3 regions of the Cryobacterium sp. Sr8 genome follow, and region 1 is predicted to be linked to each of the others. Evidence: riboswitches for the same ligand, from Rfam matches in the RefSeq annotation. Region 1 holds a riboswitch; each other region holds the start of a gene.
The links. Region 1 has a riboswitch for thiamine pyrophosphate ahead of thiC (phosphomethylpyrimidine synthase ThiC). Riboswitches for the same ligand answer to the same signal wherever they lie in the genome.
Positions count from the first base shown of each region.

Region 2: it holds a riboswitch for thiamine pyrophosphate, as region 1 does, so the genes downstream of both, E3T54_RS05035 (3-oxoacyl-ACP reductase) here and thiC (phosphomethylpyrimidine synthase ThiC) in region 1, are expected to answer to the same signal.
Region 3: it holds a riboswitch for thiamine pyrophosphate, as region 1 does, so the genes downstream of both, E3T54_RS05060 (MFS transporter) here and thiC (phosphomethylpyrimidine synthase ThiC) in region 1, are expected to answer to the same signal.

Region 1 is NZ_SOHO01000005.1:1,046-12,824, forward strand. Features, by position in the region: gene E3T54_RS00215 (hypothetical protein) at 1-427, opposite strand, end outside; gene E3T54_RS00220 (DUF4158 domain-containing protein) at 1,469-2,215, opposite strand; gene istA (IS21 family transposase) at 2,813-4,279, shown strand; gene istB (IS21-like element helper ATPase IstB) at 4,276-5,007, shown strand; gene E3T54_RS00235 (hypothetical protein) at 5,064-5,288, shown strand; partial or broken gene E3T54_RS00240 (rhodanese-like domain-containing protein) at 5,431-5,955, shown strand; TPP riboswitch at 6,079-6,186, shown strand; gene thiC (phosphomethylpyrimidine synthase ThiC) at 6,180-7,832, shown strand; gene thiD (bifunctional hydroxymethylpyrimidine kinase/phosphomethylpyrimidine kinase) at 7,856-8,665, shown strand; gene E3T54_RS00255 (alkaline phosphatase) at 9,684-11,303, opposite strand; gene E3T54_RS16595 (hypothetical protein) at 11,415-11,576, shown strand; gene E3T54_RS00260 (FeoA domain-containing protein) at 11,703-11,779, opposite strand, start outside.
Region 2 is NZ_SOHO01000030.1:20-4,674, reverse strand. Features, by position in the region: gene E3T54_RS05045 (ABC transporter ATP-binding protein) at 1-304, shown strand, start outside; gene E3T54_RS05040 (LLM class flavin-dependent oxidoreductase) at 301-1,617, opposite strand; gene E3T54_RS05035 (3-oxoacyl-ACP reductase) at 1,631-2,395, opposite strand; TPP riboswitch at 2,452-2,552, opposite strand; partial or broken gene E3T54_RS05030 (recombinase family protein) at 2,620-3,009, shown strand; partial or broken gene E3T54_RS05025 (IS3 family transposase) at 3,057-3,244, opposite strand; partial or broken gene E3T54_RS05020 (IS3 family transposase) at 3,260-4,496, opposite strand.
Region 3 is NZ_SOHO01000030.1:4,955-11,682, forward strand. Features, by position in the region: gene E3T54_RS05045 (ABC transporter ATP-binding protein) at 1-211, opposite strand, end outside; gene E3T54_RS05050 (ABC transporter permease) at 204-1,016, opposite strand; gene E3T54_RS05055 (ABC transporter substrate-binding protein) at 1,006-2,067, opposite strand; TPP riboswitch at 2,106-2,215, opposite strand; TPP riboswitch at 2,443-2,550, shown strand; gene E3T54_RS05060 (MFS transporter) at 2,519-3,883, shown strand; gene thiD (bifunctional hydroxymethylpyrimidine kinase/phosphomethylpyrimidine kinase) at 3,834-4,694, opposite strand; gene thiE (thiamine phosphate synthase) at 4,691-5,353, opposite strand; gene thiM (hydroxyethylthiazole kinase) at 5,350-6,150, opposite strand.

The DNA.
Region 1 (11,779 bases):
CGATAACCGTTGCGAATCCGAGCTTGAAGGTCTGTACTTTATGGAGGTCAATTCCATGTTGAAGTACATAACCGACTAGCGAGAGTAGTACGCCTAGCGGGATGAGTATGCTCGCGTATTCCGGCACCTCATCAAAGTGCTGAACGCCGCCGCTGATCATACCTACGCCTAGTGCAAGCACGATCGAAAATGCAATGAGTTTGAATATTTCGGCAGGAGACAGCTTCCGTTCCTGCATGGTGATTTCGTTGATTGTCGACGAGGCAACAAATACCGCCGCTCCGATAAATCCAATTATTGAGAATCGCACTGGATCTATCGGAAAGTGCACAATTGAGCCTGAAAGGAATCCGGTGCCAATGAAAAGTCCCATGTATACCGCGTAGTTTGGGACGACGTGCCGGAGTTTAGGTTGATTCTTCTTCATAGTGGTGCGCTTTCTTTTCTGGAATAGTTTTTGTACGCCACAGGCCGTGGTGAGTGGCCGCATAGGCGTTTCATGTGAGGGATCCGCCCCGAGCCCGCGAGTGTGTTCAAACGGATTCAACACCCGTCTATACGCGCGCCACTCGCGTCTGTCTCGCTCGTGGCGCATCTGCTAAAGGGCCATGATGCCAATGAGCGGCACCGACAGCGCCCACATGGCGCTGTGCGGCGGGGTGAATCTAGCGAAGAGAGACGCCTCGTGAGCTCGTCGTCACGCGTTAGGAGACCGGATGGCCGTGGGCAAGGCGGAGCTCCGACGCCAGGTCTGGCACCAGAGCGGCAACTCGGTCTAAACGCGACAGATGGAAAGAAGAGTGAGGCTGGGCCGATGAATCGGCAAAACGACTGCGCGCTTTAGGCCGAGCGAGACGCCACCGGCATCGAGATGTTGTCGATACACAGCTATCCGCCGAGCCACAACGACCAAGGCAACGAGGGTAAGGAATAGCACACACGCCAGCGCGAGCAAACCACAATCCAACGAGCCGTCATGCGCGCCTGAAGACATCAACACGGCCGCGGGAGCCACCACCGCCACGGCCGGCAGACCCGCAGCCTCCTCGAGTGAACTGGCCGCCGCGGAAGACGACGGAACCGTGGCGTGCATGTCATGCCCGGTGGCCTGGGAAAGAGTGGCGAAAATACCAACAAGCATCACAGCCAAGGCGAGTAACGCAACGACAGGTGACAGTCTCCCGGGTGCAGCCGTGCGGCGTGCAGTGCCATCCCGCGTCATATCACCTCCGTTGCTGCCATCAGCAAAGCGAATTGACCCGCCGAAAGAACATCCTCCACGGTAACCGATCGAAACGCCGAAGCCTGAGAAACGGCCCCGCTCGCCGTCCACCCCGACCCTGCCTGAGGGCACCTCTGCGGCCATATTCTCCTCGGACGGAAAACGCTCAACGTCCCCCGATCAACGATCTACGGCTACCTCACCCGTACGCCCACCCCTTAGCGCACGTTTCCGTTCCATTACTACTCAGACCCCGAGCAGGGTCGCGCCCCGGCGTTGGCCCGATAGCCCCTGAAGCGCCGATGCCTTGCCTGCCAGCCCGTAGCGGGCCAGGGCGTTCATCCGGCCCGCGGGTATCGTTTCCACGTCAACGGTCCCCGCGCCCAGGGCCCGCAGGCGTGCCAGCCGGTCCAGCTGCCGCAGCAGCTCCCTTGAGGGCCCCGTCCGCAGCCGTTCCCACGCGGTCAGCCTCGAGCCGTCCGCGACGCGAAGCAGGCCCTCCAACTCCTGGATCAGGGAGGGCCCGGCCGCGTCAATCAGCACGGCATAGAGCCGGTCATTCGCGCCGGCACGGACCTCTGAGACCAGGCGCGTCAATGTGGAGACGCCCGGAAGAAGGACCTTCCGCTCGCGCAGCCAGACCGCCGCCCGTTCAAACAGGCGCACCGGCCCCTCCGCCGACGTCCACGCCCGGGCCGACAGGAACAGCTTCAGTTCCTCGTGCCTGGCCGGATCGGCGAAGTCAACGTACCCGTAGACGGCGGAGATCTCCGCTGCATGCTCGTAACCGGTCTGTCCCCGCTGCGCGTAGAGCTTGAGGACGGAGGCATCCGCCATGCCCAGCTGTCCGGCCAAGGACTCGACCACCGGCCAGGGAACATCCAACGGATCCGTCAGGAACCGACCCACGACCCGCACCGTAGCCAGCTGCACAGCGAATCCCAGGCGGTTGTGCATCCCCCGGCGGCGGCCGGCTACCGACAGATCGGCCATCGTCCAACCAGCAGAAGCGTTCCAGGTCTTCCTGCGACACCTCATCAGGGAATCGGCCGAACCCGGCGGCCTGCTCATCACTTAGGAAATCGACCACCATGGCACCAATTCAACAGCCACCGGATCCCTTACCGTGAATTTCCGTACCGATCCTCCTCAGACCCCGTGACTGCGATGGATCGTCGCCGCATCTCAGAATTCATGGTCACACGACGCGCAGATATTTTGGACGAGTCCGCGCCGGAACGGGAGTCCTCCCCCTAATCCGCCGTACCCGCAACCTGCAGATGCTGACCAGCGGTCGGGTCAACGTGCGGGTGGCTGTGTGTGATCAACTCTTTGTAGGCCGTTTCGGCGCTGGAATCCTGCCAAGTTAGTGGCCGGTTTCCTGCCGAAAGAGCGCTAAGAATCAGGCCAGGCGATGCCCCGTCAAGACGTTGGTTTTGGGGAATCCGCAGAGACAGAGATCACCGGTGGCCGCGGCCCTTCTCCCGTGCGTTGGAGACATGGGCCCGCCACCCCCAGATAGGTTCCTTACGGCGTAGCTACTGCCAAGCGGTCGCGCCGGAAGGAACTAGAAAGCAGATGACGGTACCCATGTCCGTGCAAGAAAATATCAGAACTCTCGATTCCCAAGGAATCGCGGGCGGTGAAATCGCCCGCCGGTTGGGGGTCAGCCGCGACGCGGTGACGAAGTACATCGGGCAACAGGACTACTCGCCGAAGCCCACGGTGCCCGTGGCCCGGCCTGCGGGCTCGGTCTTGACCGGCTTCGAAGACACCATTGAATTGTGGTTGGGCGAGGACCAGCGTCGGCCGCGTAAGCAACGCCACACGGCCAAGCGGGTCTTTGATCGTCTCGTCGCCGAGGAAGGTTTCATCGGAAGTTATTCGCCGGTGCAACGCTTCGTGAGGAAGTGGAACGTTCAGCACCGTCGGGCCGGCGAGGGCTTCACGGAACTTGTTTGGCCAGCTGGCACCGCGCAGGTCGATTTCGGTCAGGCTGAGGCCGTCATCGCGGGGATCCGGCAGGTTTTGCATATCTTCGTGGTCACGTTCCCGTTCTCGAACATGCGCTTCGTGCAGGCCTACCGGGGAGAAACAGCGGAGTGTGTCTGCCACGGGCTGCGCACCGTGTTCGACCACATCGGCGCCGCGCCCCGGCACCTGGTCTTTGACAACGCCACCGGGATTGGGCGACGAGTGGGGACCAAGGTCGCCGAGACCAAACTGTTCGGCGCGTTCAAGCTGCACTACCGGTCCGAGTCCAGGTACTGCAACCCGTACTCGGGTCATGAGAAGGGCAACGTGGAAAACGCGGTCGGGTTCCTCCGGCGCAACCTGATGGTCCCCGAGCCGGAAGCGGCCACCCTGCAGGGCCTCAACGAGGTGCTGTTGGCGCGGTGCCTGGCGTTGGCTGCGGCCGTGCACTATCGCAAGGGCCTGCCGGTGGGCGAGCTCTTCACCCAGGACGTCGCCGCCAGCCTGGCGTTGCCGGGGGTCGGGTTCGACCCGGTGCGTTACGAGACCCGCACCGCCGATAAGACCGGGAACCTCCTCATTGACGGGAACCCCTACGCGGCCGGGTCCGCCTTCCACAGTCGCACTCTCACGGTGGGGTTGCGGCACGATGTGGTCGAGATTCTCGATGAGCAGGCCACGCCCGTCCGCTCGTTCCCGCGGGCCTTCGGCCGCCAGACCGAGACGATCTTCGAACCCGCGTCGCTGCTGCCGTTGCTGGTGACCAAGCCCGGAGCCTGGGGTCATTCCCCGTTACGGGCCCTGGTCTCAGAGCCCGTGCGGGACTGGCTTGATATGGCCACGGCCACCAACCGGCGCCGGCTCCTGAACGCCGTGGACGCCGCGTCGGGATCGGCCGGTTTCGACGCTGCGATCCGCGCCGCCGACCTGCTGATCCAGCGCGGAGATGCCCCGGACATGGCCGCGTTGGGCATGCTCGCCCGCCGGCTCGCTGACGGCACCACGCCGACGGTAGAGAACGTGGATTTGAGCGTCTATGACATCTTCACCACCGTGAACACTATGACCGGAGAAATCGCATGAGCCTGGTCACCGTCCACGACATCATCGAGACCGGCCGGCAGTCATCATTGACCGGCACGGTGCTGGCGGAATGGGCCGAGAAAGGCACCCCGAAACAACGCGAATACCTCCACGGAATGCTCCTGGCCGAGCACGAATCCCGGCAGGAATCACGCCGCCAACGACTGCTGACCGCGGCACGTTTGCCGGCGTTGAAGTCGCTGAGCGGGTTTGACTACTCCAACGTCAAGTTTCCCGAAGACTACGGCCGTGACGCGCTGACCTCGCTGGAGTTCATCAACCAGGCCGAAGACCTCGTCCTCTACGGCGACGTCGGCACCGGCAAAACACACCTCGCGACCGCGCTGGTAGCCGCCGCCTGCCGCGAAGGGATCCCAGCACGCTTCTTCACCACGTCCTCGTTAGTCATGCAGCTGCGCCGCGCCAAAGACGAAGGCCGCCTCGACCGAGAGCTGGCATCCATCGCGAAGAACAAGCTCGTGGCCATCGACGAACTGGGATATCTACCGATCGATACCGAGGGCGCCAGGCTCCTGTTCCACGTCATCGCCGACGGCTATGAAAAACGAAGCCTGATCATCACCACGAACCTCGAGTTCTCCCGATGGGGAACGGTGTTCGGCGACGACAACATGGCCGCTGCCGTCATCGACCGCATCGTTCACCACGGCCGGCTCCTGCAGTTCCGTGGCGAGTCCTACCGGGTCAAACACGCCCTCATGAAATAGCCCCCGTAACCGCGCCAGCCATGACTAAAACACATCGACAGCAGAAGGAATCATCCATGAACGATGCAGAAACGCGGCCCTCGCACCCCTTCGGGTGCACCCTCGAAGACGACCTGAACATCCTCACAAACGGCGCCGACACGGGCTGGTGGGACGACAACGGACGACCAGCCCCATGGCCTGCCGACTTCCTCGATCCCGAAGCGGGATGGAGCAACGGAAACACCGACGCCCCCGCCGATGACGGCGACGAAAACGAACCCGGAAACCGGACGTTCTGACCACCGTGCTCAACTGGCCGGAAACCACGCCACACTGGCAGGTTTCTTATCGCTCAAATGGCCGGCTTCAAGTTGACAAAACACACGCTTCGACGGGCAGGTCAGTGTCTTCTGGGAGAAACACGGGCCGAGCTACCGAGACCTGTACCCCGAGGCCCCCTCAGCCGGATCGGCCCTCTCCTGCTCGGAAGGCGGCGTCCTGGGCCTGCTCTGCGCCGCCATCGGCGGGGTGATGGCGGCGGATGCGGTCAAACTGATCACCGGAGCCGGACGGACACTGCTGGGACGCGTACTGCTGTTCAACGCGCTGGCCTCGTCCTGGCGGGAGATCACGATTGCCAGAGACCCCGCCCGCAACCCGATCACCGAACTGGTCGACTACGAACGACTCTGCGGGGTTGCCCCGCGAGACGAGGCGGGCGACGCCCGCGCCATCACCGTTCGGGAATTGCGCGACCGCCTGGCAGCCCGGGACGCCGGTCACCAGGACTTCGACCTGATCGACGTCAGGGAAGCGGCGGAATATGCGCTTGGCCACATTCACGGATCCCGGCTGGTTGCGCAGGGTCGCATCCTGTCGGGCGAAGCGCTCGGCGAACTTTCCCGGAATCGGGACATCGTCCTGTACTGCCAGGCCGGGAGCCGTTCGCATGACACGCTGGCCGAGCTGCAGCGGCGGGGCTACGCACGGACGACACACCTGCAGGGCGGCCTGCTGGCGTGGGGAAAGGTCATGGGGGCTGGCCTGCCGATGCGCCAGGCGGAATCGACCGGTAGGGTTGATGGTTCAACCACTAACCACGGGAGCTCGCACCAGCGAGCTGAGAGGACGGCCAGGGCCGTCGACCGTTGAACCTGTCCGGGTAATGCCGGCGTAGGGAGATCTGCAGAATGCGAACAAACGACGCTACAACTGTGTCCACAGTGACCACTGGAGCCATCTGGGGAAGCACGAAAAGGTACGAGTTGGTACCCGGATTCCCGGGGATGACCGTACCGGTCCGGCGGGTGAACCTGAGCAACGACGAGCACTTCGACCTGTACGACACCTCGGGCCCCTACACCGACGAGGGCACCGAAATCGATCTGGATGCCGGATTGCCGAAGATGCGGGACGAGTGGGAGCGACCGGAGCCCATCGACGGCGCCGCCACGCAGCTGGTCTGGGCCCGGGCCGGAATCATCACGCCCGAGATGGCGTACATCGCCGCCCGGGAAGGGTTGCCTGCGGAACTTGTGCGGGACGAGGTCGCCCGCGGCCGGGCGGTCATCCCGGCGAACCACAAGCACCCCGAGAGCGAGCCCATGATCATCGGCAAGGCGTTCGCCGTGAAGATCAACGCAAACATCGGCAACTCCGCAGTCACCTCGTCAATCGCCGAAGAAGTCGAAAAGATGGTGTGGGCCGCCCGCTGGGGCGCCGACACGCTGATGGACCTGTCAACGGGCAAAGACATTCACCTGACCCGGGAATGGATTATGCGCAACTCCCCCATCCCCGTAGGCACCGTACCCCTGTACCAGGCGGTCGAGAAGGTCAACGGCGACCCGGCCAAGCTGACCTGGGAAATCTACCGCGACACCGTGATCGAGCAATGCGAGCAGGGCGTCGACTACATGACGGTCCACGCCGGAGTGCTCCTGCGCTACGTGCCGCTGACGGCCAAGCGGGTCACCGGAATCGTGTCGCGCGGCGGGTCGATCATGGCCGCCTGGTGCCTGGCCCACCACGAGGAGAGTTTCCTCTACACCCACTTCGTCGACCTGTGCGAGATCCTGCGGCGCTATGACGTCACATTCTCCCTCGGTGACGGGCTCCGCCCCGGCTCCATCGCCGACGCCAACGACGAGGCCCAGTTCGCCGAGCTGCGCACTCTCGGGGAACTGACCAGGATCGCGAAGTCGCATGGCGTGCAGGTCATGATCGAGGGTCCCGGGCATGTGCCGATGCACAAGATCGTGGAGAACGTGAGGCTGGAGGAAGAGCTCTGTGAGGAGGCCCCCTTCTACACGCTCGGCCCGCTGGCAACCGACATCGCGCCCGCCTACGACCACATCACCTCCGCCATCGGCGCGGCCATCATCGCCCAGGCCGGGACGGCGATGCTCTGCTACGTCACGCCGAAGGAACACCTGGGGCTGCCCAACCGTGACGATGTGAAAACGGGAGTCATCACCTACAAGATCGCGGCTCACTCCGCGGACCTGGCCAAACAGCATCCGCGGGCCCAGGAACGCGACGACGCCCTCAGCAAGGCACGGTTCGAATTCCGCTGGAATGACCAATTCGCGCTATCCCTGGACCCCGACACCGCCCGCAGCTTCCATGACGAGACGCTGCCGGCAGAGCCCGCGAAGACCGCCCACTTCTGCTCCATGTGCGGGCCGAAATTCTGCTCCATGCGCATCTCCGCCGATGTCCGGGCGTACGCGGAAGAGAATGGGCTCTCCAGCCTGGAGGCGATCGAGGCGGGGATGGCCGACAAATCCGCGGAATTCGCCCGCATGGGCAGCTCGGTGTACCTGCCGATCAGGGCGATCTGAGCATCGCTCCAACTGCCCCGCCGATGATCTTCAACGTCCTGAGCATCGCCGGCACCGACCCCAGTGGCGGTGCCGGCAGCCAGGCGGATCTGAAGACGTTCTCGGCCCTGGGCGTGTACGGCGCGAGTGTCATCAGCGCGGTGGTCGCCCAGGACACCCAGGGGGTGGCAGCGAGCCACCACCTTCCCCCGGCCTTTGTCACCGCACAACTCGACACGCTTTTCGACGACGTTCGCATCGATGCGGTCAAGATCGGCATGCTGGGCACGGCCGGCATCGTCGCGGCGGTCGCGGCCACGCTCCTGCGACATCGGCCGGCCTTCATTGTGCTCGACCCGGTCATGGTCGCTACGAGCGGAGACCAGTTGCTCGCTGGCGACGCGCTGGCCGCGCTGAGAGAGGAGCTCCTGCCTGTCGTCGACCTCGTCACGCCGAACCTGGCAGAGGCCGCCGCCCTGCTTGGCGAGGACGAGGCAGCAGTCAGCGAGGAGGAGGCGCTCGGCCAGCTGGAGCGGCTCCATCGGCTGTGCCCTGGCGTGCTCATCACGGGCGGTCACCTCGGCGGCGCCGAGAGCGTGGATCTCCTCCTACTGGACGGGACGATCACCCGGCTTCGTGCTCCGCGCGTGCCGACCCGGAACACGCACGGCACGGGCTGCACACTCTCGGCGGCAATCGCGGCGCTGCGTCCCCAACGCCCGGATTGGGCTGGCGCGGTGACGGATGCGAAGGACTACCTGACAGGCGCCCTGCTCGCCGCGGATGCCCTCGACGTCGGCCACGGCCACGGTCCGGTGCACCACTTGCATGCGCTGTGGCCCCGAGGCGCCTGACCGGGCCCGCTCTGGCGGCATGAGTCCGAGACGGTTCGTTCTGACCCGCGCGATCGGTGCAGGTAAGACGCCCACCTCATCAGAGCACACCGTTCGAGTCGACTTGCGGTGGCATTGCTTTGTGGAACGAGCGCCCACCGCGATTGCCGTGGGCCTTAGCTATTTCCCCAGGAGTCAGTCCGTTCGAAACCCCGTTCCGAAACGGCTCGCGCTGCCCGTTGGCGACCGGCTGAACCTGCAGACAATATCCGTGGGATTGCGAGATCGGCCTAGCGTTCGGCTCTGACCCCGATCGGTGAGTTGTTCGTCCTCGGCCGTGCTCCGTGCTCAACCAGCAAGTTCCTGATGCGATCACGCGCTGTTGTGGGATCGTCAGTGGTGGCGCCCGCGCGCCCGGTGCCGACGTCGTGCAACGGCTCCGCACGGCGTACCACGTGACCGGCATCCTGATTCAGCGTGAGAGTGCCAAGATGATCTAAGCGTGGTTCCAAGGAATGAACCGGGAACTGGGCGACAGGTACCCCGCAGCTCTTTTGCGTGTCGAGCCGCTGGACGAAATCGGCCAGACAGTCATCGCGGCCGCTCGCTCCTTTGCCGCCAACGGATAGCCGCCGACTCAAGATCGCCGAGCGCGCGGACTCCCCGCACCGGGACTAGCCGACGGATCCCCGTTGGCGATCATCCGATCGCATACCCACCATTCTGTGGGGGAGAGTTCGGCTATACCGAGATCACAGCGGTCCGGCCCATCTTTGCCCATGTCGTCTTCGCCCACGTCGCCCCCGGTTGCACAGGAGACACCAATACACTCCGGCGGGATGAAGCCGTCAAGGGTTTTGTGACCACTTTGGGGCGGCAGTGGCTAGCGGTGGTGGAATTACACGATCATGGGGCAGGCGAAGCGCTCGCGCGCCACCAGCCCGACCTTGTTAAGGTAGGCGATGACGATGCCGCACGACTTCCAGGAGCGCCGTCGTGACCACCGCTACCGGCAGCATCGCTGCCGAGTCCGCTGGGATTAGCGCTCGGGATGGAGTTCCTTACTCCAGACCACCGCACCGTTGGCGTTGCGCAAACTCACAGAAATCACGTCCTCTTCACTAAGATCCACGTGGCCGAAGTACTGGTTCTCGCCGCTGCGAGGTGACTCGTTGGCGTAGCTGCCGGCCTGGGAAAACTCCACGCTGGGACCAAAGGTTCCATCCATCTGGTTGGGACCGAAGCTGCCGGCGTTGATAGGCCCAGCCACGAACTCCCAGAACGGGTCGAAGTCCTGGAAGACCGCCCGTTCCGGCGAATAGTGGTGCGCCGCGCAATAGTGGACATCCGCGGTGAGCCAAACGACGTTCCTCACCCGGTGGCGTTTGAAGGCGGAAAGCACGCCCGCAATCTCCAGCTCCTTGCCCAGCGGAGCACCGTTGTCCCGGTTGGCCAGAGACTCCTGGTTCACCGGGCCGTCCGGAACTATGAGGCCAAGCGGCAGGTCCGCCGCGATCACCTTCCAGGTGGCCGTGGACTGCTTCACCTCCCGGATGAGCCAGTCGACCTGTTCCTGGCCGAGAATGTTGGTCTGCTGGGCTTCCTTGCCATCGGTGTTGGGGTCCTTGAAGGTGCGCATATCCAGGCAGAAGATGTCCAGCTGTGGTCCCCGGGAGATCTTGCGGTAAATGCGCGCCGGTTCAAACCCGGTGCTGCCGTCGGTCAGCTGGGCAATGGGCTGGTTCTCCTGCCAAGCCTGGCGGGCGCGGGCAGCCAGAACATCAACGCGCCGCTCGGTGTAGCGGGCATCGGTCAGGATCTGGCCGGCGTACCAGTTGTTATGCGTCTCATGGTCATCCCATTGGGCGATCACCGGAACCTCCGCGTACATGGCCCGGAGATTGGCGTCCAGATGGTTGTAGCGGTGCCGCCCCCGGTACTCCTTCAGCGTCTCGGCCACCTTGGACACCTCCTCGGTGACGATGTTCCGCCACAGCTTCCCGTCCCGTTCGGTCACCTGGGCCTGGATGGGACCGTCTGCGTAGATGGTGTCCCCCGAGTGAATGAAAAAGTCCGGTCGTGTAGCGTGCATCGCGGCGTAACCACGCATGCCACCGATCTCCTCATTGATGCCCCACCCCTGGCCGGCGGTGTCGCCAGTCCAGACAAAGCTCTGGCCCCGCGGGGCGGAACCGCTGCCGCGCCGGCCCTGGCCCGGTGCCGTGCTGAAGGAGCCCTGCGCAGCCTCACCGAGGTTCCCGTCCACATCCTCAAACTGGAGGCTGAGGGCAAAACGCGTTCCCGACGGAAGGTTCCGAGAGTTGATTCTGGACGTAAAATCGGTGGCTTCACTGGCAAGACTGCCTCGTAAGACGCGCTCAAAGGCACGGCCGCCGCCCAGCGGAGACCCGCCGTCGTCTACCGCGCGCAGGGTAGCGACCAGCAGACCCTGTCCGGACCCGCGGGACCAAAGGACTCCGGAATCGGTGGTCACGTCGCCCGTGGATATCCCGCTGGGCAAGGTCAAACGGTTCCGAACCAGGGGGATGGCCGCGGGACGGGCAGCCTGGGCGGCCCGGGCGGCACCAGGTGCGGCGACGGCGAGACCGGCAGCGGCAATGGCAACGGTGAACATGGAGCGGCGGCTGAAATCTGTCATCGTTCCACCCTTGCCGCGCTACTCAAACCCCCAGTGACTCCAGCATGAACGTTGAGGCAAACAAGGCGCCCTGCGGCAACATCTCGCCACGAAGCGTCAGCGGAATTGTGGATGCAGTTGAAGGTAGGACGTTCCATCGGCTCGGTCGCCGAGGGCGTCCCCGAGCCACATCCCCGACACAACCCGCCCATTGTGGTCAACTGGGTCAACGAGAACGGCGGGCAGCTGCCCGTGCTGGTTCGAACTGACCACAACGACCGCCGGCGGCTGTGACGCATCGGCATGGTGAAGGGTGAGCGTGACCGGGAGCGAACTTTTCATGACATTTCCTTGGATCCGTGCGGGTGGGGGAGACGTAGGTGGGGTGCGATTGAATTCGTGCCGTCAGACCGCCACGGCTCAGGCCGCCGCGGTTCTTTCGACCCAGAGGGCATCGGAGGCCACACTGCCGAGGTGGATCTTTTCGGCCTGACCCC
Region 2 (4,655 bases), on a different contig from region 1:
GGACGAGCCGTTCGGGGCCCTGGACTCCCTCACCCGCACCGACATGCAGTCCTGGTTGCAGGGGGTGTGGTCCCAGAACGCCTGGACTGCGGTGCTGATCACCCACGACATCCGTGAGGCGATTTACCTCGCCGACCGGGTGGTCGTCCTCAGCGCGCGGCCGGCATCCGTGCGGCTGAACCTGACCATCGACCTGCCCCGGCCGCGCGAGCTGTCGATGACCACCTCGGCAGAGTTCGCCGGATACGAACGCACGCTCCTGGCGACCCTGCACGAGGAAACCCTCTCGCCCAGAGGACCCTAAACCGCAGCGCCGATCGTGGGTCGTTCCAGCCCCAGGTGCCCACGTAAGGTATCCGCGGTATAGCGGGTGCGGAACAGACCGCGCCGTTGTAACACAGGGATCACCCGGTCCACGAACTCATCCAATGATTCCGGCAGCAGCGGCGGCATCACATTGAAGCCGTCCGCGGCACCGGAACGAAACCACAACTCGATTTGGTCGGCGATCTGCTCCGGCGTTCCGACCATGGTGCAATGCCCACCGCCGGCGGCGAGCCGGCCCAGCAACTGCCTTACCGTGGGCTGCTCAGCCTCGATAATTCGTAGGATGGTCGCATACCGGCCCTGCGGCCCGGTGAAGCCGGCCAGCGGCGGCAGCGGCGGCACCGGCACATCCAAATCCCAATTGCTGCAATCCTGTTGCACGAACGTTCCCAGCTGCGCGAGCGACTGCTCGGTCGGCAGGAGGGCGTCGACCTCCGCTTGCTTCGCACGCGCCTGCGCCTGTGTGGACCCCACATAAGTGACGAGGCCGGGCATGATCAACACCGTATCCGGATCGCGTTTGGCTACGGCAATGCGCCGTTTCACATCCTGGTAGTACTCCTGCCCGCTGGCGAGGTCATATGCCACCGCATAGATACCTTCGGCATAACGGGCGGCCAGCTCCCGGCCAGGGACGGAGGCGCCGGCCTGAAACAGAACCGGTCGACCTTGCGGCGGGCGCGGCACCGTCAGCGGGCCGTCCACCCGGAAGTGCTCACCGGAGTGGCCGATCGGCCGCACCCGGGCCGGGTCAACATAGAGACCTCCGCGGTCCAAGACCAGAGCATCGTCCTCCCACGAATCCCACAATTTCAGCGCCGCCTCGATGAACTCGGCCGCCCGGCTATAGCGCTGATCGTGGGAGGGCAGCACATTCATTCCATGGTTGCGGGCTTCGGCGTCAAACATGGAAGTGACCACGTTCCAGCCAATGCGCCCCTTACTGATGTGATCCAACGATGCAAGCATGCGCGCCGCGTGGAAAGGCGTGTAAAAGGTCGCCGAAACGGTGCTGACCAGCCCGATCCGGCTCGTCGCCCGCGCCATCGCGGCCATCGCCGTCAGCGGCTCAAGAAACCATCGCGGGCCGGTACTCACATCGCCGACGGCGTGCCCGTCGGCGAAGAACACCGCGTCAAAGAGGCCACGTTCAGCGCTTCGGGCGAGCCGTTCGTAGAAACTGATGTCTCCCAACTGCTCGATGGGCGACTGCGGCCGCCGCCAAGCGGCGCCATGGTGGCCGCAACCCATGAGGAACGCATTGAAGTGGAGCTGGCGCGGGGCTGCCATGACCGGCGCGGCCCTAGTTCATCACCAGGCCGCCGTCGACTATCAGGTTCTGCCCGGTTACCGACCGCGCCCAGGGGGAGGCGAAAAAAAGTACCGCATCCGCAAATTCGGCCGGGGTTGTCACCCTGCGCAGAGGGGTGGACGCGGCGATGAAGTCGAACACGTCCTCGGGGGTGGCCGCGCTGGCATCCGTGGTGCGCAGCAGCCCGCCAGAGACCATGTTCACGGCGATGTTGTGCGGGCCAAGCTCTGAGGCGAGAGTGCGGGTCAGGGAGAGCAGGGCGGCCTTGGCGGCAGTGTAGTCGTGGTAGGGCACCACCGGGTTTTGGAACAGGTTGGTGCCGATGTTGATGACGCGGCCGAACCCGGCCTCGCGCATGCCTGCCAGCGCCTGCTGGGTCGTGTTCAGGGCACCGCGGACACTGCCAGAGAACTGCGCCTCAAACTCGTCCCAGCCGATGTCGGCAGCGCCGGAGCGGGCATCGCCGTTGAAACGGAAATCAGCCAACGCGTTATTGACCACCGTTGTCACAGGGGAGCCAAAATGTGCCTGAGCCTGCGTGAATATTGCCGCGACCTGGACCGGGTCGGTGACGTCGGCCCGTACGGCAAAAGCGTGCTCAGGCCCGAAGCTGGCGGCCAAGGTTTCTGCCGCCGCGGCGCTGTGGCGATAGTTGATGACCACCCGGGCGCCCTGAGTCGCGAAAGCGTGCACGATGCTGGCGCCCAGGCCGCGTGCGCCGCCGGTGACCAGGACAATCTGTTCTGCTATTTGCATGATTTTCTTCACCTTGGGTAAGGCGAAAGGACGAGATCCGGCCCCAATGCGGTGCACGTAATTCTCCGTGACATCCCTTCGCTAGTTCGAACTAGATCAGGTTCAACGGGTGTCATCTCAGCCGACCGTCATACAGTCAGCACCCCGTGTCGCTGGAAACGATTATACGCAACCGCCTGGTACCGGCGAATTCGCGTCCCGAGCCTGAACTCATCAACTGCTGAGACCTTCGCCACCTGGTCAACACCGTCCACGACCTCACCGACCGAGGCATCGGCCTCAAGGTGCTCACCGGCGAGGGCGCCGCGATCGACACCACGACAGCATCCGGGAAGCTCGTCTTTGGTATCTTCGCAGCCCTGGCCGAGTTCGAGCGAGCACTCATCTCTGAACGCACCGTCGCCGGGCTCGCCGCGGCGCGGGAACGGGGGAGGACCGGCGGGCGCCCGTTCAAGATGACGCCGGCTAAAATCCGCCCGGCCATGGCCGCTATGGGGCAGAAAGAAACGGAGGTCGGCGCCCTTAGTAAGGAGCTTGGGATCACCCGGCAGACACTGTATCGCCACGTTTCCCCGACGGGGGGCGGAATTTCAAGGTGGATGAGGCCAGCGTGAGTTTAGGCGGGTAGTTTCGGCTCTTCTTCTTATGCTTCGGCTGGCTTGTTGATCCAGGCCGCGTCGCGGGTGGCAAGGATTCTCGGGTCGAGGTTGGTGCTGAAGCGCTCCGGGAACACTGGGGCGAACTTCAAGGTCTTAAACCACGCCTCCGAGTAGGGGGGTTGTCGTTACTCACCCGGGGCCGGGAATGCGACTTGGCCACTTCCAGATCCGAGAGCAGGGAGGCGACGGTGAACCGTCCCGGGTTTCATGCCGCCGTTTTGTTGGCGGCTCCGTCTCTTAACGGGCCGGTTATTTCAGCGTAGTAGTTGCGTTCGTATTCCTCGGGCGGCATGTTGCCGAGGGAGCTGTGGAGGCGCCGATTGTTGTACCAGTCGACCCAGTCGAAGGTGAGTTCCTCGACGTGAGCGAGGGTTTTCAGCGGGCCGGTGATGAAGGGTGAGTTGTTCGCGACGGCCTCGTTCTTGTAGAGCCCCATGACGGTCTCGGCGGCAGCGTTGTCGTAGGCGTCGCCGATGGTCCCGATTGAGGCCACGAGGCCCTCGAGAGCGACCGTCTCGGTGAACTTGATCGACGTGTATTGGGCAGGTTCAACCGATCGGAGTGCCAGATCGCGTCAGGCTCGATCTGGGTCGTCGCGGCGGCGTTCTTGAGCGCGTCGGCGACGAGTTCGGTGCGCATGTGATCGGCGATGGACCAGCCGACGACTTTCTTTGAGTAGCAGTCGATGACGGTGGCCAGGTAGATGAAGCCCTGCCACGTGTGGATGTAGGTGATGTCGCCGACGAACTTCACCCCGGGCCGGTCGGCGGTGAAGTCCCGCTTGACGAGGTCGGGCATGCTCGCGGCGGCCTCTGCGTCAGCCTCGGTGGTGATGCGGAACGGGCGCGGCTGACAGGCCACCACGCCTACTTGGCGCATGATCTGCCGCACCAACTCGGGAGAGCACTCGGTTTGTTCCTCGGCGAGATCGGCGTGGATGCGCCGATACCCGTAGGTGCCCTCGGACTCCTCGAAGAAGTACTGGACCCTTGCTATCAGCGCCTCCCGGCGGGCCGCGGTGGCCGATTGCGGACGTGTGGCCCAGTGATAGAAGCCGGACGTCGAGACGGCCAGCCACCGGCACATTTTCACCACCGAATTCAGATTGGCGGGCTCAGCTTTTTGGGAATCGATGAATTCGTACTTGCTCACTACCGCTGCTCCCGGGCGAAGTAAGCACTCGCTTTTTTCAAGAAAGCGGTCTCCGCTCGCAGCTCTTGAACTTCACGCTCGAGCTCCTTCAGCCGGGCCCGTTCCGACACCGTCAGATCCGTCTCCGTGCCGCCGTTGGCCTCGCGGTATTTGATCAGCCAGTTGCGGAGAGTCTCGGGGCCGACGCCGTATGCGGTGGCGACGTCCTTGATCGGTTTGGAGGTGTTGATCACCTCGCGGCACAGCTCGTCCTTGAACTCTTGGGTAAATTTCCGACGTGATGCGGTCATGCTGGTCTCTACTTTCAGTAGTCCCTCATTTTAAGAGGGCCCACTGTCCGAGATCTCCGCGGCAGGTCACGGCTACTGCCTCCGCGCGCCCGCGCAGGAAGCCTGCCCCTACGCCAACATCTGCGAGCACTGCCCCAGCTACCGCACCGACGACACCTA
Region 3 (6,728 bases), on a different contig from region 1:
AGACCTCGCCGGAACTGGCCGTCTCCAGGCCGGCCATGATGTTGAACATGGTGCTCTTGCCGCATCCGCTCGGACCGATCACGGCAACGAATTCGCCCGGCCGCGCCGAGAAGGCGATGTCGTCGAGGACCGGCCGTACCTGCCCGTGGCCGAGCGGAAACGACTTACCTATTCCGCGCAGTTCGATCTTCGGGGGAGTCGCCTCAGCCATGCCAGCTCCTGCGTTCCTTCGAATGCCAAGGGATGATCGCCCGTTCGGCGACGTAGGTCAACAGGAACAGGCACACGCTCACGAACGCGGTCACCGCAACGGCAGCCAACACAAGATCGGTGCGAAACGAGTTCTTCATCACCGCCATATAAATGCCCAGGCCTCGCTCGGCGCCGACGTACTCGGCAAAAATGGCACCGGTGACGGCGTAGGCGATTCCGATTCGAAGGGCCGTGAAGAACGAGGGAAGCGCCGACGGAAGACGCACGTACACGAACTGCTTCCACCGGTTAGCCCCCATGCTGCGCAGCAGATTGATCGCGTCCCGATCGGTGCGGTTGAAGCCGTCAATCAGTCCGACCGTGACCGGAAAGAATGTCACCAGGGCGATGACGATGACTTTGGGCAGCATTCCGAATCCGAACCAGATGATCATCAGCGGCGCGATCGCAATGATGGGTATAGCTTGGGATGCCACCAGCAGTGGCACCAGTGCTCGCCGCAGCCATGGCGAAAAATCGATCAGGATTGCCAGCGTCCAAGCGACGGTCAGGGAGACGGCGAAGCCGAGAAACGTCTCCTGCAGGGTGGGGAGCGTATTGTCCCAGATCGTGGTGCGGGCCTCCCAGCCCTGCTGAAGAATGCGCTGCGGGGAGGGCAGGATCGCCGGCTGCACTCCGCCTGCCGTCACCGCCACCTGCCAGGTGATCACGAGCGCGGTGAGGATCGCGGCGGGAGGCGCTAGCGCCGAGAGTGCAGTCGTGCGGGGCGCTGTAGCCCGCTTCACGGTGATGCTATTTTTCACTGAGGTAGTGCTCAGTGAACAGTGTCGACGTGTCCAGCGGCGCTGTGAGCGGTTTGCCGTCTTCGTCGGCCAAGAGGCCGGCACGGTAGAGGGAATCGGCCAGCTGCTGCCAGGTGTCTGCCGTTTGAGTGCCTACTTTACCGTTGGCGTCTTTGAGGTAGGAAGCGCTCAGTTTTTCCTGGCTTTGGTACACGAGTTCCGTGTTTTCGAAGGCACCGGGGTTGGCGTCGATCAAAATCTTCGCCGCGGCATCTGGATGGTCGGCGGCGTATTGGTACCCCTTTTGCAGGGCCTGGACGAACTGAGCAGTGGCGGCAGGGTACTTGGCCGTCCAGTCCCGGTTTGCCTCGACGATCACCGAGTATTGGTCCGGTAGGCCATAGTCGTGCAGAGCGAAGAACTTCATCGGGGTGCCGCGAAGAGCGGCGTCGATGCCCTCCCAGGTGGTGAATGCCGAGGTGAAGTCAACTTTGCCGGCATAGAGGGCCTCATAGGCGGAGGTGCCCAGCGTGATTTTCCTAAACTCGCCCGTTCCACCGTCGTTCTTGATGACATCCGCAGCCTCGGTGGGGAAAGTTGCGCTGGGGTCTGCCATGCCGAGGGTCTTGCCGTCGAGGTCCTTGGGGCTGCGAATGTCGTCGCGGCTGGCCAGGACCCCGATCGCCGTAGCGTCGTGCTGCAGCACCGACATCACCGAGATGTTGCGCACACCCGCTGCCGCCGCGAAGGTGGCCGCGTCCTGGAAGCTGATACCGAAGTCAGCTGAGCCGGCGTTGATGAGTGCGTCGGTGGATGACTGGCTGTATGGGAGCACCTTCACCTCAAGCCCCGCCTGCGTGAAGTAGCCCTTCTCAAGAGCGACATACAGCCCGGTGTGATTGGTGTTCGGTGTCCAGTCCAAGGCGAAGGTCACCGGAGTCAACGCGGTAGACGAGGCGGTGCCAGTCGCCGAGCCTGAGGCGCAGCCACTCAGAACTGTCGCCGCGGCAAGAGCCAGCGCGCCCACCGTCACCCACGACGAAGGCGCACTTTTGAGTAGAGATAGTTGCACTGTCGTGCCCTCCTTGATTGCAGGAATATCAGGGCACGGGTGTGAGAAAATTGCCTCCCTGCGCTGGCATGATCCAGATCAGGTTCGACGGTCGAAGATTGATAATCTTCCTCTCAGCCCGGCTCACCGGACTCCCGTGTTCAAGACGAGTGTAACCAAGAAACAGCCAAGCCTGGACGAACAACGTGTTGGTTCACACTCCATGCGTGCGTACCAAGTCATCGAACAGCACCATTACGACTCCGACGAGGTCGCCGCCAGATCCCCACTCTCGCCGCGCGCTTGCAGACAATCACAACCAGAAAAAAGGGGCCAGAACATGGCCGAACGCAAACATGGCTAAACGCAGCCCCTGACACAGAGTGCTACGTTGTTCCTCGTCCACACGGGAGCCCTCTTGCAGGGGCTGAGAGGAAGCTGAGGCAGCTTCGACCGTTGAACCTACCGGGTAATGCCGGCAAAGGAAGTGAAGTTGATGCGTTACGCCCACCCCAACCCCGCCTCTGCCCCCGCTCAACTGCCACCGTCTGCACCGCCAGGCATGCGCCGCGCCATACGGGGCGGGATCTTCGGCAACTATGTGGACCAATTCGACATCTTCCTACCCGTCATCGCCCTGACGCCAGCAGCGGCGCATCTTTTCGGGTCGGAAAACCTGGTCAGCAACGCCGGACTGATCTTTGTCGCGACGCTGCTCGGGCGGCCGATAGGAGCAGCGATCTTCGGTCCGATCTCCGACCGCATCGGCCGCACGGCGACGACCAAGGTCGCACTCACCGGCGTGGCGCTGACGACACTGCTCATCGCACTGGTTCCCAGCCACGCCGTGTTCGGTGCAGGATCGCTCCTGTTGATCCTGGCGCTGCGTTTTCTCGGCGGAATTTTTCTCGGCGGTGAATACACCTCGGCTGTTCCACTGGCGATGGAATGGTCCGAACCTGAACGGCGAGGGCTTGTCAGCGGGCTGATCATGTGGATGTCACCCTGGGCCAACGCCACCATCGCCGGCCTGGTGTTCGTACTCCACGGCACGCTCGACACCGCCAGCTACAACGCATGGGGCTGGCGCATCCCATTCCTGCTCGGCGCCGTGCTCGCTTTTGGAATGCTCGCCTATTATCGTGCCCGGGTTGAGGATTCCCCGATGTGGACCCAGACCCCACGCCGCACGAACCCGCTGAAGGAAATTCTCATCGGCGAACACCGCCGGGCGCTGTGGCAGGTATTCATTCTGATGAGCGGCATGTGGTTGCTGACTTACATGGCCATCCCGGTGCTGACTGGGCAACTCGGCGCCGATGCCGACGTGGGCGCACAAACCATAACGTTCGCGATGATGTGCGGCACCGCCGCAAGCGCCTTCACCATGGCCGGTTGTGGGCACCTGTCGACGTTCACCGGCCGCCGCGTTTTCTTCATCGGCTTCGGCCTGATCGCAGCGGTACTGGGACCGGTGATCTTCCTAGCCGTCTTCACCGCCGCCGGCACCACGGCTTTGGTGCTGCTGGTCGTGGCGCTGCAGATCGTCACCGTTTCCGGCTACGGCCCGGTCGGCGCCTACCTGGCCGAACGCTTCCCGACTGCCGTGCGCTCCAGCGGCTACGGGGTCGGTTATAGCCTTTCCATCGTCATTCCAGCCCTCTACCCGTACTATCTGCCGGCCCTGCAGAATGTGCTCGGCGACCACGGCGCCGTCGCAGCGCTGCTCGCACTGGCTGGAGCGCTCGTGCTGACCGGCGCGCTGGCCGGCCCCGAAACAGTGCGGGTCAGCCTTGGGGCGGCCCGCCTGCCCACAACCGATGAAAGTGGTGGATAGGACCACGCCCGGTACCGACCTCGAGTTCGTCGGCGTGTTCCAGACTCTCCTGCAACCAGGACTTAGTCATCGATAACGCGACGCTCCAGTCCCCGAGCCGGGCCTGCAATGTCGCCATCGCCGACGACATCGAACATCCGGTTCCGTGGGTATTGGCGGTGTCCACCCGATCGGCTGCAACCTCAATCATCTGCCGGCCGGCGGGCAGCTGGCCGGTGGCATCCACCAGCGCGTCCGGGCACACGGCACCCTCTAGATGGCCGCCCTTGACCAGCACAATGACCTTATGCGCCGACGAGAGTCGCTTGCCCTGCTCGAGTGCGTGCGGCCAGGTCGAAGCGGTCGGCTCTCCCAACAGCACCCCCAATTCCGCCAGGTTCGGTGTGACCAAGTCGACCCGGCTGAGCAGCCGGATCATGGCGCTTTCTGCAGCCGGCTCGAGCAGCCGGTCGCCGCTGGTGGCGACCATCACCGGGTCAAGCACCACCACCGGCGGTTTCACCTTCTCCAACCAGTCATCGACGGCCTGAACGATCTCGGCATTGCCGAGCATCCCGATCTTGACCGCATCGATAGTGACGTCGTCACTGACGGCATCGAGCTGTTCACGAAGGAAGGCCACCGGCGGAATATGCACCGACCTCACCCCGTGGGTGTTCTGGGCAACCAGCGCGGTGACGACGGCCATCCCGTAGCCGCCCTGCGCGGCAATGCTCTTCAAGTCCGCCTGGATGCCGGCCCCACCTGTTGGATCGGTGCCAGCGATGCTCAGAACTCGGGGTACTGTGCGCGGCAGGACGGTACGAATCATCGGTTCCACTCCTCCACAAAATCCTCGGCCACCCGTTTCGGGTCCGCGGCGGCACAGATCGCGGAGACCACTGCGACACCTGCCGCCCGCGCCCGGCGCAGCTCGCCCACGTCGTCCAGCAAGACTCCGCCAATGGCCACGCAAGGCAGGCCTGCCACGGCAGCGAACCCGGCGAAACCGTCCACGCCGATCGGCGTCGGATGGTTCACTTTTGTGGCCGTCGCCCGGATCACACCAGCGCCCAGGTAGTCGACCGTTCTATCTGGCAGGAGAGCCACCTGGCGGAAGTGATCGACAGTATTGGCGGTCAACCCGATGATCGCGTCGTCGCCGACGATCATCCTCACGGCCGTAACCGGAAGGTCGCTTTGGCCGACGTGGACGCCATGCACGCGGGCGCCCGCAGCGCGGGCAGCCAGGAACACGTCGATCCGGTCGTTGATGAGAATCGCGGCCAGGTCACCGACAGCCTCGGATATGCGCAATACGAGCTGGTAGAAGTCGGCAGCGGACGCATCTTTCTCCCGGATCTGCACCGTTCGGACGCCACCGGCTACCGCAGCCCGCACCGTCTCGACCACCCCGCGACTGCCACATAACGCCGTGTCGGTGACCAGATACACGCCTGGCGTGAAAGTCTCCCTACTGAACTCAGTCATGAAATCGCTATCGACGCCCGGATCGCGGCCCCGTCAACGCTCGCCAATGCGTCAAGGAACGCGACGGCAAAACTGCCTGGACCGCCGGCGCCCACCGCCGCCCGCTCGGCCGCGATCGTATATACGGCCGTCGCGGCGGCAGTGGCAACAAGACGATCGTCGCCGACCGCGAGGAAAGCCGCGGTTATGGCGCCAAGCGCACACCCTCCACCGGTGACTTGGGTGAGGTAGGGATGGCCGTTGCTCAGGCGGATGACATCGGTTCCATCGGTGATCAAATCGGTCGCCCCAGAGATCGCGACGATGCAGCCGTACCGGTCAGCAAGCCGGCCAGCGGCATCCAACGCCTGCTCCGCCGTGTCGACCGAGTCCACCCCCCGGCCGCCATGGCCCGAGCCGTTCAGGGCAATCACCTCGGAGGCGTTGCCGCGGATTGCAGTGGGCGCGTACGCCAGCAGATCGGCGGCTAGCTGGGTGCGCACCGAAAGGACGCCGACGGCCACCGGGTCGAGCACCCACGGCGTGCCGATCTCGTGCGCCGCCCGGGCCGCTTCAAGCATGGCCGCACGCTGCTCCGCATGCGGAGTGCCCAGGTTCACTAGCGTGGCCGAAGCGATACGGGCGAACTGGTCGGCCTCGATGGGGATGTCGGTCATCGCCGGCGCAGCCCCGACCGCCAGCAACGCGTTAGCGGTGAAGTTGGTCACCACCGCGTTGGTCAGGCACTGCACCAGAGGTGTTCTCTCCCGCAACCGCGCCAGCAGCAGGCAGGCATCGTCCGCCGTGAAACGCCTCATTCAACGTCCTCGCTCAGATTTATCAACTGGGTGTGCCGGGGAGAGTTTGCGAACCGCAGCAGGAAACCGTCGACCCTCAGCAGGCGCATTCGGCCCGTGCACAGTCTAGAACACGGCGAAACGGCCGCCCCTTCACAGAGTGGAGACTGGGCTGGCCGCACCGATCATCGCCGGCTCTCAGATGCGGAAGATCCCCCCAAATCCGCCCGCGCCATACGGACGCGTGACGTTCTTGCTTGACTACTGGAGCATCATGCCAAGGCTCTTGAACGAAGCCCCAAAGGGCTGGATCGATGTCCGCGGATTCGTCGGAGTGGCAGGTAGAACGAAGCGGCCGCAGCGGTCAAGCCGGAAACGGCGTTGGCGGATACGCAAGGGCGCGTATACCGCGATAACGGGGGCCCCGAACTTCACACCGTTCAGTGTGCTGTGGCGCGACTTGTATGTCCGGCTTCCGGAAAATGCGGAGGCAGAGTCTCACCGAGACCCCAATGCAGGGCCACCGCTCACGCGGGGCCAACTGCGCTACGCACTGGATGAGGCGATGTCCCGATTCGACGCCAGACCCGACCGTGAGG